DNA from 3 places in the Pseudoalteromonas sp. S2893 genome. Region 3 is predicted to be linked to each of the others. Evidence: predicted binding sites of a transcription regulator. Region 3 holds the regulator's gene; each other region holds the start of a gene.

Region 1 (4,270 bases), on a different contig from region 3:
GCGGCGTCATAAGTAGTACCACACTTACCGGAATTGCATCGCTCATGTCATCCCAGTTTACAAACTTAAGGTTTTGCAGCATTAATACCGCAACGTATAAAATAGCACCCGCTGTAGCATAAGCCGGCACCATTTGCGCAAGCGGCGCAAAAAACATCATTAGTAAAAAGCATATCCCCACAACAACAGCTGTTAAGCCAGTACGCCCACCAACCGATACACCGGCTACAGACTCAATATAAGAAGTAGTGGTAGAAGTACCTAACATTGCACCTGCAATAGTAGCTGTACTATCTGCACTTAAAGCACGCCCTAAACGTGGCATATTGCCTTTTTCATCGGCTAAGCCTGCTTTTTGAGTTACCGCAACTAACGTGCCTGATGTATCAAATAAATCAACAAACAAAAACGCAAAAATTACACTCAGCATAGAAAGCTCAAAGGCCGCTGCAAAATCAAGTTGCATGAAGGTAGGTAAAATAGACGGTGGCATTGACATTACGCCGTGGTACTCAACTAAGTCGAGGCTTAACGCAATGCCCGTTACTAACAAAATGCTAATAAGTACGCCGCTTTTTATATCACGATAAAGCAAAGCAGCAATGACAAAAAAGCTTAAAATAGCTAATAAAGGACCTGCCGATGTAATATCGCCAAGCTGTACTAATGTAGCTGGGCTTGAAACAATAATGCCTGCATTTTTAAGCGCAATTAACGCTAAAAACGCACCAATACCAGTGGCAATAGCCTGCTTTAAAACCAAAGGAATAGCATTAATTATCCACTCTCTGACCTTAAACAAACTTAATATTAAAAATATACAGCCAGACATAAATACTGCACCTAATGCAGCTTGCCAGCTATAACCCATACCCAGTACAACACCGTAAGTAAAAAATGCGTTTAAGCCCATGCCCGGCGCAAGTGCTAAAGGGTAATTAGCCCACAATCCCATAATAAAACAGCCAATAGCAGCCGCAATACAGGTAGCAACAAATGCAGCACCTTGATCCATGCCTGCTTCCGCAAGCATTGCAGGGTTTACAAATACAATGTAAACCATAGTAATGAAAGTAGTGATTCCAGCAATGCTTTCGCGTCGCACATTGGAGTTATTTTCGCGGAGTTTAAATAGAGCTTCGAGCATAATAGACTTGTGATAGTAAAAAGTGACGTGATTTTACCATAAAATTAAGTATAAACAGGACATTTTACCTTGCGATATACTAAACTATTGACGTAGAAACTATAAAAAAGAAAATATATGAATAAGACTCAGCCTAGCGGACAAGACTTAGAGCAGCAATTAAACAATATTTTAGATTTTGTAACACAGCCTACAAACCACAGCGCTGAAAACAATAGTGATGTAAGTGAGCAAACAACACTTAACAAAGCACTGTATTATTTAAAGCATAACCAGGCACCGTTGGCAGCTAAGTGGATGCGCCTTGCCGCAATGGCCGGAAATCATCGCGCCCAGTTTTATTTAGGGTTATTTTTTGTCAAAGGCCAAGGCGTACCTAAAAGCGTATTTCACGCAGCAGCATGGCTGAGTTTAGCCAGCAGCCAAGGCTATGAACCGGCAACCGCTGCTTTAGATGATTTAAGAAAATATATCGACACCAAACGTCTTAAAGACGCTCAGTGCTATGCAGCCAGTTTGTATGAGCAAATCCACCAAATTCAGTTTGCCCACTTAATCCCAAAAAATGACTAACTACTGTATAGCTAACAGCTAAGCACTGTAAAACACACTGAAATAACTGTATAGCCATCCCTTAAGTACTGTATAGCGCTGCTACACTTTATACAGTACTGCAAACACCCTCAGCTTTCACCTACACGCCTTAAATTATAACCCACTGTTTTAAAAGTGTTATTTTTATTCTTTATTTTTTAAAACAATTAATTGTATAAAAAATAACAAAAAACGCTTGCACACAACAACTGTATAAACTACTGTATACACGTACTGTATATAAACCCAGTGAGTGAGACCTATGCTACAGCCAATTACCGTAAGAACCGTTAAAAGCTACCAACAACATGATGAAAGTGAGTCGGTAAACTTAATAAAAGTAGAAGATGAAATTTCTGCTACGTTTGAAATGCTAAAAGTGTTGCACCAATACAATAGCTCTAACGCGTGGACCTTACTGATTGCGCCCGACCATGTGCCAAGTAAAGCCTTGCTAGATAGCTGCTCTATAGATACCAGTAAACTGCTTGTAATAAGACAAAAGCATTTAGTAAATTTAGAGTATGTGCTTAATTCAGCACTTCATAATGGTAACTTTGCAGCCATTATTACGTGGACCGATATAGTAAGTGAGCAGCAGCTTGTTAATTTATCGCTTAATTTAAACAAAAGAAGCGCTAAGCTATTTTGCTTTACTAAAAAAACCAGCACTACAGCAATATCACTTACTCAATAAGCTTGGTAAAATACATTTTTAATTTATGTTAATTAGTATTTTATGAGTGTAACCAGTACTAGCGCTTGCTTATGCAACAGTCAGCTTAATTATGGCGACTGTTGCCAGCCTTATCATCTTGATATAAAAACCCCAGCCACACCTGAGCAACTAATGCGTTCGCGCTTTAGTGCTTATGCATTAAAAAATGCATCTTATGTATTTAAAACTTACGCCAAAGAAAAACAAGCACAAAACCCAGTAAATGAAATTGCTGACTTTGCCAATAGCTGCCGCTTTGTAAAATTAGTTGTGCGCGATACGCAGCAAAGTGATGAGCGAGGTTATGTTGCCTTTAATGCGTATTATTTTTACCAAAACTTATATTGTGAGTTGGATGAGAAATCAGACTTTATAAAAGAGGACGGTGAATGGCGTTATTTAGAGGGTATTATTAATCCGGTCGCCGATATAAAAGTTGCCAGAAACGACCCCTGCCCATGTGCAAGCGGTAAAAAATATAAAAAGTGTCACAGTGTATAAAATAAGCTAAACACTTAACATAAAAATAGCTTTTTATTTAAGCGCTACTCTATACCACTAAACATGTTAATAACTGCCATAAACAAAAAATGGACCATCTAGGTCCATTTTCTACAATATTGCTATTGGTTATTCATCATCATCTAGATCGAACGATTCACGCTGCGCAGGTCTAGCTAAAATCTCAACATAGAATGAAGTAAGCGCCTGCTTTTCGATTTCGCTGATCTTGTTGTTAATTTCAGCTACGTGAACGACTTCGGCATCATCGGCACTTGTGCCAAACTTACAGTCAAACGCCCAGTAATCAGCTTCAACAGGTAGCGTTTTATTGCGCTCTCTTTTCAAATATTTTTTCACTTCATGCTTTGCAGCATCAACCATACGAGGGTATTTGATTTTCTCATGATTTAGCGTGAATGTTTTCTTCATTACGTTCCTAATTACCTTGATTTAATGATAATGGCACTCAAGTCATACCATTTGCAGCCATTATAGCAATTGCATTTAATTTGTGGATGCTTTTTTTAAACAAAAAAAGAATTGTTCTATTTTATTGCATAACCGATTATTAAACATAAGGTGTTTTAGGCTTTTAAAACGCACAAGTGTTAAATTATTTTTATGCGTTAGCAACAAGCAATGGCTTATGTATAGCCTCATTAGTTAAATCGTCATAAAATGCTGCGGCGTCCATTTGTGGGCTTGCAAGCGCGGTGTGCGTGTCATTTAAGCGCCTGCGTACTGATAGTTCACAATTATCGATTACTGTTAAAGGAATATGAAACTTGTCATCTCTAATCGCTAGTGGCTCAGGATTTAAGCAGTGGCTTAATTTTATTGCTTTCATGCCTGTTTGCTCGCCTTGTTGAACAATCACCGACGCGTGCTCTTGCCCTATGGTCATATCATATTTTTCGGGAGCTAATAATTGCTTTGGTCCAGCACCAAAGCGCTCCCTTAACTGTTCTTCGTCTACATAAGCACTATGCGTTTCACTTGTTGGCAAGTGAAATTGACTAAAATCCAGCGCATCGTGCGATAGCATCGCTAATAAAAGTGAAAATTCGCCTCTGCGATTTTCATGCACACTTTTATTTAGCCTGGTCTTTAGTTGACTCTCTGTGATTAACAAATCATCGATTTGCATAGTCTTTAGCCGATTATGATAACTGATAGATATTTATCGGCTTTATTTCAAATTTCTTTAGCTTTTTTCTTTACTTAAATACGCAGTTTGCTATTATCAGCGCCGTTGCATTGGAGGGGTTCCCGAGCGGCCAAAGGGATCAGACTGTAAATCTGACGGC
Region 2 (4,270 bases), on a different contig from region 3:
CAGGTGTTATATGTGCAGTTATGTTCTCTATTAAGCCACTGCTTGATTTATTTGATATTCCACCGCTTAGAGTATTGCGCCGTAATTTAGGGGACAGACTAGCGGTAAGCCGTGTGCACTTAGGTTTAAGCGCGCTTACGGTGTTTTTATTAATGTGGTTATTTAGTAACAACATTAAAATAACGCTTATTTTATTTGTCTCCACGCTTGCTTTGATTGCGGTTTTGTTTGTTATTTCAAAATTAATATTTGGCGGTGGCCGTAAATTAGGTTTAAAACCAGGCAATAGTTGGTCGTTAGCTATTGCTTCTATACAAAAACGTGCCAACGTAAATGCGGTGCAGCTTATTAGCTTTTCGTTGGCGATAAAATTGCTATTGTTTTTGATTGTGCTTAAAAACGACATGATCTCAGATTGGCAGTCTCAATTACCCGCCGATGCACCTAATGCATTTTTAGTTAATATTACGCAAAACGAACTAGAGCCTGTAAATAATTACCTAGCAGAGAACGATATTTTAGTTTCGGATTTTTATCCAACCATTCGTGGGCGAGTAAATGCGGTAAATGGCGAGCTTGTGGCGCGTAAAGTGTCGTTGCAAGATAACGAGAAAAAAGATGAAGAAGCGCGTTCAGGCATCGGCCGTGAGCTTAACTTAACCTGGCTTGATAATGTACCAGCCCAAAACGAAATTGTGCAAGGGCAGTGGTTTGGCGAAGGCGCAGTGGGTGAGGCATCGGTTGAGGAGTCTATGTTGGAGCGCCTAGACGTAGAAATAGGCGACACCTTAACATTTTTAATTGGTGCGCAATCATTTGACGCTAAAATTACCAGTGTGCGTAAAGTAAATTGGGCTACGCTAAAACCTAACTTTTTTATTATTTTAAGCCCTGATGTGCTAAAAGATTTTCCGGCTACGTATATTTCATCTGTGCGTATAGAGCCAGAGCAAAAGAAAGCGTTTAGCCAGTTACTGCGCAGCTATCCAACCATTACCGCCATTGATGTAGATAACTTTGTTAAGCAAATACAATCAACCATTGAGCAGGTGTCGTTAGCTATTGGCTTTGTGCTTGCTATTGTTGTTTTGTGTGGCGCATTAGTGCTTATATCTCAGGTGCAAGCGAGCCTTGGCGAGCGAATGCAAGAAATAGTAATACTGCGAACGTTAGGCGCCAAAGGGCGGTTAATAAAAAATGCGACGCTTTATGAATTTTTGCTATTAGGTGGCTTAGCTGGGTTTGTAGCCGCATTATTTAGTGATATAGCCTTATTGATTGTTCAGCAGCAAATGTTTGACTTAGCCGGTAAGTTGCACCCGGCAATTTGGCTAATAGGGCCAGTGTCGGGCGGGGTGTTTGTAGCCGCGCTTGGCTACTTTATGATTGCCCGTAAACTTAAACAAAATACCCAAGGCTTAGTACGTGCTTTAGCCTAAGCTATACTTTTAACGCTAAACGCCCGCACTAAGTTGCGGGCGTTTTTGTTTTTACTCGCCACTGGTAATTTATACAGTGCTCTGGCATTATTACCGTTATTGAAAAATAACAATAATGAGTGTGCTGTTTGGCCATTATTTTAGGGATAGACCCAGGTTCACGTTTAACCGGTTATGGTGTGGTTGCGCATCAAGGTGCTAAATTTACCTATTTAGGAAGCGGTTGTATTAAATTAGCCGAGCATGAGTTCCCCATACGATTAAAAATGATCTACCAAGGGATCACGCAAATAATAGAGCAGTTCTCCCCCGAAACCTTTGCCATAGAAAAAGTATTTATGGCGCATAACCCGGATGCCGCGCTAAAACTTGGTCAAGCCCGAGGAGCCGCGATAGTGGGAGCCTCTATGGCCGACTTACCCGTATTTGAATACTCAGCACGGCAAATTAAACAAGCTGTGGTAGGTAATGGCGGCGCCGATAAGTCGCAAGTGCAACACATGGTCAAAAATATTTTAAAATTACCTGGCACACCGCAAGCCGATGCGGCCGATGCGCTTGCCATTGCAATTTGCCATGCGCACTCAGAACAAAATTTAATAAAACTAGCGGGTAGCGCAAGCAAAACCGTTAGAGGACGTTTAAGGAAATAAATATGATTGGCCGTTTAAATGGCATTTTAGTTGAAAAGCAGCCGCCTGAAATTTTATTAGAAGTAAGCGGCGTAGGCTACGAAGTACAAATGCCCATGACCTGTTTTTACGACTTACCTAATATTGGTGAAAACGCCATAGTGTACACGCACTTTGTAGTACGCGAAGACGCACAACTATTATTTGGCTTTAATAATAAAACCGAGCGCGCGCTTTTTAGAGAACTATTAAAAGCAAATGGTGTGGGCCCTAAACTAGGCTTAGCTATTTTGTCGGGCATGTCGGCGCAACAATTTGTTAGTTGCGTAAACAACGAAGATGCCACAACATTGGTTAAATTACCGGGTGTGGGTAAAAAAACTGCTGAGCGTTTAGTGCTTGAAATGAAAGACCGCTTAAAAGATTGGGGTAACGATTTATTTACGCCATTTAGCGATAATGCCGTTATAGAGCCTCCTAGCGATGCAACAATTGCCAATAATGCTGCAGACGATGCCGTATCGGCACTTGTTGCGCTTGGTTATAAATTGCCACAGGCGCAAAAAGCAGTAAAATCGGTAAGTAAACCCGATATGTCTACTGAGGTTCTTATTAAAGAATCTTTAAAATCAATGTTGTGAGTAACCCATGATTGAAGCTGATCGTTTAATTGACGCGAGCGAAAAAACCAACGAAGACACCATAGACCGCGCAATAAGGCCCAAGCTTTTAGCCGACTACAAAGGTCAGCCGCATGTTAAGCAGCAAATGGAAATATTTATAGAGGCAGCGCGCAGCCGCGGTGAAGCGCTCGATCATCTATTAATATTTGGCCCGCCGGGCTTAGGTAAAACCACGCTTGCTAATATTGTTGCCAATGAGCTTAATGTAAGTATTAAAACCACTTCAGGCCCAGTACTTGAAAAAGCCGGCGACCTTGCTGCATTGCTTACCAACCTTGAAGAAGGCGACGTGCTGTTTATTGATGAAATACACAGACTCAGCCCACAAGTTGAAGAAATACTTTACCCCGCAATGGAAGATTACCAACTCGATATTATGATTGGTGAAGGCCCCGCTGCACGCTCTATTAAATTAGACTTACCGCCGTTTACGCTTATTGGCGCGACAACACGCGCAGGCTCACTTACCTCACCACTTAGAGACCGTTTTGGTATAGTGCAGCGCTTAGAGTTTTACTCGGTAGCTGACTTATCGCATATAGTGGGGCGCTCTGCACATTACCTAGATTTACAAATGTGCGACGATGGCGCTACCGAAATTGCAAAACGCTCACGAGGCACACCGCGTATAGCTAACCGCTTATTACGTCGTGTGCGCGATTACACGCAAGTAAAATCAGATGGTACAGTAAATGCCTCAGTTGCTGAGCTAGCCCTTGATATGATTGACGTAGATAAAAGCGGGTTTGATTACATGGACCGTAAATACTTACTTGCCATTATCGAAAAATTTATGGGTGGGCCTGTAGGGCTAGATAATTTAGCCGCCGCCATAGGCGAAGAAAAAGAAACCATTGAAGATGTAATAGAGCCTTTTTTAATTCAGCAAGGCTTTATTCAGCGCACACCGCGCGGGCGAATTGTATCAGACAATGCGTATCATCACTTTGGTTTACTCCCAAAACAAGATTAACCCCTCTTTAGCCTGTTACTGTAAATGTAGCGGGCTACTTCCTCTGTTAAATGTAATACCAATTTGCAATAACACTTAATCATTTTGCGAAGCAAACGTATCGCTACCTGCGTTAAAAATTCTCATTTACGACTGCATGTAGAAGGTATAGCAATGCAGGAGCAATTGCCAAGAACAACTAAATAGCGAATTTTTTGCCTAGCTATCAACACGTTTTTCCAGCCTCAACATAGCTCACTTAATTAAGAAAATTTGTATAATTTTTTAAAACTTACTCAGCTTTCATCCACTTTGTTGCAAATGTAACCAATAAATTAAAATCGTTTTGTAATTCACTTAACGTTAAGACTGGCGTGGCTATGCTGCGTACCATTAAAACCAGTTAGCTTTAAAACAGTAGCAACATAAGAGATTAGGCGTGGCGCTAATTGTGTTAATAAGTTTTACCTTGTTATAAACATGCTTTTTACTGAAAGTAGATAATTTAATGATACAAAACGGGTAAAAAAAGATAGTAAATACACCGTTTGCAATTAAACAGAT
Region 3 (4,270 bases):
GAACGTCCAGCCAAATGCGGGGCCGCCTCCAGGCATTAATAACGAGGCCAATAAAATTAAAAAAGCGAAGGGTAAAATCCAAAAGCTCCAGTTGTTCATTCTGGGCAGCGCCATATCTGGCGCACCAATCATGAGCGGTACCATCCAGTTAGCAAGCCCCGTAAAGGCTGGCATAACAGCACCAAACACCATAATTAAACCGTGTACTGTGGTCATTTGGTTAAAAAAGTGTGGGTCTACCAATTGTAATCCTGGCTGAAATAACTCAGCCCGAATAACCATGGCCATTGCACCGCCAATTAAAAACATAGTCAGCGAAAAAATTAAGTACATGCTGCCAATATCTTTATGGTTTGTTGTGTATAACCAACGTTTAAAACCTTTGGCTGGGTGATGGCCGTGGTGAGCGTCATTGGCGTTAGGTTGTTCTACTATGCTACTCATTAGTTCGCCTCCGCATCAAGTGCTGCCTGAATTTCACTAGGTTGGATGACATCACCCGTTTCATTACCCCACGCATTACGTTTATAGGTAATTACCGCTGCAAGTTGTTTAATTGAGAGCTGCTTTGCAAATGCCTGCATTGCAGTTCCTGGGCGGCCATGAATCACTACATCAATGTGATCTTTTATATCACCCAAAACAATGGGGCTGCCTTTTAACGCAGGAAATACGCCCGGTAGCCCCATACCTGTAGGTTGATGACACGCAGCGCAACTTGCCATATACACTTGCTCACCTAGTGTCATTAGCTCTTCTTTAGGAATTGTTTTATCAAGCAATGCTGCATCAGCAAGTGCGGCTTTTTGCTTAGCTTGCTTAGCATCTGCAAGCCATGCGTTAAAGTCCTCTTGCGATTTAGCTTCAACCACCACGGGCATAAAACCATGATCTTTACCGCACAGCTCTGCACACTGTCCTCGGTAAATACCTTCTTCGTTAATGTTGGTCCACGTTTCGTTGATAAACCCCGGATTGGCATCTTTTTTAACGGCAAAATCGGGTACCCACCAAGAGTGGATAACATCATCAGAGGTCATTAAAAAACGCACCTTTCGATTAATTGGCAGTACTAAAGGTTTATCAACCTCAAGTAAATAATTAGGGTTTTTATTAGCAAGGTTGGCTATTTCGTCTTGAGGGGTAGATAAAATAGAGTAAAACTCTACGTCTTCGCCCATATATTCATAATGCCACTTCCACTGTGACCCTGTAATTTTAATGGTTAAGTCAGCCTTACTGGCATCTTCCATCGCAATGAGGGTTTTAGTGGCAGGGATTGCCATGGCAATTAAAATAACAAACGGAATGGCAGTCCAAAGAATTTCTACTTTGGTACTTTCATGAAATTGGGCAGGAACTGCCCCTTTAGATTTACGGTGATGAATCAGTGCCCAAAACATTATTGCGAACACTATCACCCCAATCACACAACATATTAAAAATATGGTCATGTGTAGCTGATATACATTATTACTTATATCGGTTACGCCCTTGCGCATATTGTATTGGCTATTAGCCAGCACTTGCTGCGGGAACATAATCAACACAAGCCACAAGGTAGAGGTCAGTTTACCCATGTGACGGCTCCTTTGATGCTATTGCGAATGCAAAGCGAAGAGGCATACGGCTTAAACGCCAATTCGTTATTTTTATTTTTTAACCAATCTTATTTTTGATTGGTATCGCTAGGACAACAAAAGGTTTGTGTATATTGTGTGTTCTCATAACTAAAAAGCTGTGAGTTATTGTTAGTCCAGCACATTAATGATTAGCTAAAAAACGTACAACAAGCAAGTTTTAGTATAAAAAACAATCAAGTGATATTTTAAAATTGACTAAATGACGGCGTATTAAATTGTTATTTAACAGCCAAGATACGAGCAAAATTAAGGGATGTAACACGCTTAGGAAGATAAAAGTATGAGTGAAAAAAAGTTTACAGCCTAAATAATTTTAGGGCGCTTTGAGATGGTGGAAGGTTTGTTTTTAAAACAAAAATGCGCACTAAAAAGTGCGCATTTATAGATATTACTTAAAAATAGTTAAAAATTACATCCAATCGGCATTTCTTATTACGCCAACGGCTAACCCTTCAATATTAAAAGATTCGTTTTCAAGGTCTACTTCAATTGGCGTAAACTCTTCGTTTTCGGCGTGTAATAATACTTTTCGGCCTGCTTTTTCTAGGCGTTTTACGGTTACGTCTTCATCTACTCGTGCAACCACAACTTGGCCGTTTTCTGCAGTTTGAGTACGGTGTACGGCAAGTAAGTCGCCATCCATAATACCTATATCTTTCATACTCATACCGTTAACACGCAGTAAAAAGTCGGCGGCTGGTTTAAACATAAGTGGGTCTATTTTACAGTGACTCTCAACATGCTCTTGCGCCAAAATAGGCGAACCCGCTGCAACTCTACCTATTAATGGCAGACCCAGTTGCTCAGGCTCCTCTTCTTCAACCAATTGAATACCACGGCTTGCGCCTGGTTTCATTTTAATAACACCTTTTTTGGCAAGCGCTTTTAAGTGCTCTTCTGCGGCATTGGCACTTTTAAAACCGAGTGTTTGCGCAATTTCGGCACGTGTAGGAGGCATACCAGTGTCTTTAATAAAAACTTTTATTAGTTCGAGTATTTGAGCTTGGCGTTTAGTTAATGGTCGCATACAACTGGTTTTCCATACAGTACATTTAACTGTGAGTATATACAGTTAAATAAAAATCGCAAATTTAAATTGTGCTTTAAAATAGCTAAATACACCGCACCTGGATAAATTTTAGGTAATTACAGACGTTCAGTATTTAAAATGCTATAAATTTGCTTTCAATATAAAGGAGTAATTATGAGTATTTGGCATCAACCCATTACATTAGAGCTTTGCAAACAGTTAGATGAGGGAATAAACGGCCAAGGCACGCTAATGAAAACCATGGGCATAGAAATAACCGAAATAGGAGATGATTACCTAGTGGCTACCATGCCCGCAATTCCTGAGCATCATAATCCTATTGGTATGGTACATGGTGGCGCAAATGTGGTACTTGCCGAAACCGTAGCAAGCTACGCCGCTAACTTTGTAGTGGACTTTACAAAATTTTATTGTGTTGGACAGGAAATTAGCGCCAGCCACTTAAAGGCCTCTCGAAATGGCACTTTAACCGCCGTTACTCGTGCATTTCATATTGGTAAGCGCAGTTCTGTATGGGAAATAAAAATAACCAATAGCCGCGGCGAGCTTTGCTGCGTATCAAAAATGACCGCAGCGGTTGTCGAGCGCAAATAATTAACTATGGCTACTTTTCGATAGGGTAAATCGTTATTTCCATACCAGCGCCAATGGCAGATATACGTAGTAGTGTATCTGCATGTAGAGCTTGGTTAAAACACTTAGGTGACGTGCCCGACTCAAAGCCTATATCAAACGTTCTGCGCGAACAGCTTAGCCACTGCTTAAGCGCATTACGTGAACACGACTCTATTAATTCACATAAGTGGTTGATTGCTTTGTCTGGCGTGGTTATATCACCTGAGGCTTCAATACGCGCCAATTGACGATATTCGTCTTTGTCATAATGCAAAACCATCGCGTTTTTCTTTAAGTCTGCCACCAGGGCGCTAATATCTTGTTTAGACTCAAGCTCTAGATCTACATTTAAAAATTGAATTTCCGACATTGTCTGCTTTTTACCCTCTTATAGTTTCATCGCAAACTTTAACGCAGTTTTACTTTTATACCAAATCAACTAAGCGCTAAACATGGCTTTATTCATAGAAAATACCTGTTTAAACGCCATTGGCACCTAATTTGCCTTATAAAACGGGTTAGGCTAATTACGCTTAATTTTACCGTTTATGTATGAAAGTTATACACACACACTGTGTAATTAAACGCTTCAGGAGGACAATTATGGTAGATCATGGCCCGCAAATTAAAAATGACGATCAGTACGATGCGCTTCGAGATGAAGGCATGAGCAAAAAAAAAGCCGCGCGCATTGCTAATAGCAATACTCATAAAACTGCTGTCAAAGGCGGCAAAGCCTCAAAGTATGAGCAGCGCACTAAAAAGCAGCTGTACAATAAAGCTAAAGAGCTCGGCATTAGTGGCCGCTCTAAAATGAGCAAACAAGGGCTAATAAATGCCTTACGTGAGCATTAAACACAGCCTCACTGATTTTTTATCGCTCCTTTTTATTATTTTTATAAAGTTAGAGTAAGCTTATGAATAACTGCGACAAAATGCCGCAGTAAAAGCATGGGCTGCT

The links. Region 3 encodes LexA, which represses DNA repair genes until DNA is damaged. Its sites were predicted from a motif close to TACTGTATNNNNATACAGTA; they were not measured.
Region 1: a site for LexA is predicted at 1,961-1,980, ahead of CWC04_RS15280 (SulA-like leucine-rich domain-containing protein). Genes of this name have one in related genera too.
Region 2: a site for LexA is predicted at 1,499-1,518, ahead of ruvC (crossover junction endodeoxyribonuclease RuvC). Genes of this name have one in related genera too.

Annotation. Positions count from the first base shown of each region.
Region 1 covers NZ_PNCY01000032.1:66-4,335, reverse strand. The annotation lists gene CWC04_RS15290 (NCS2 family permease) at 1-1,147, opposite strand, end outside; gene CWC04_RS15285 (tetratricopeptide repeat protein) at 1,265-1,720, shown strand; gene CWC04_RS15280 (SulA-like leucine-rich domain-containing protein) at 2,004-2,438, shown strand; gene CWC04_RS15275 (YchJ family protein) at 2,481-2,960, shown strand; gene CWC04_RS15270 (DUF6172 family protein) at 3,090-3,392, opposite strand; gene CWC04_RS15265 (VC2046/SO_2500 family protein) at 3,583-4,110, opposite strand; tRNA gene CWC04_RS15260 (tRNA-Tyr) at 4,223-4,270, shown strand, end outside.
Region 2 covers NZ_PNCY01000041.1:39,599-43,868, forward strand. The annotation lists gene CWC04_RS16590 (ABC transporter permease) at 1-1,439, shown strand, start outside; gene ruvC (crossover junction endodeoxyribonuclease RuvC) at 1,568-2,092, shown strand; gene ruvA (Holliday junction branch migration protein RuvA) at 2,095-2,712, shown strand; gene ruvB (Holliday junction branch migration DNA helicase RuvB) at 2,720-3,727, shown strand.
Region 3 covers NZ_PNCY01000013.1:29,217-33,486, reverse strand. The annotation lists gene ctaD (cytochrome c oxidase subunit I) at 1-444, opposite strand, end outside; gene coxB (cytochrome c oxidase subunit II) at 444-1,580, opposite strand; gene lexA (transcriptional repressor LexA) at 2,053-2,670, opposite strand; gene CWC04_RS07865 (PaaI family thioesterase) at 2,848-3,288, shown strand; gene CWC04_RS07860 (hypothetical protein) at 3,299-3,679, opposite strand; gene CWC04_RS07855 (DUF7218 family protein) at 3,913-4,164, shown strand.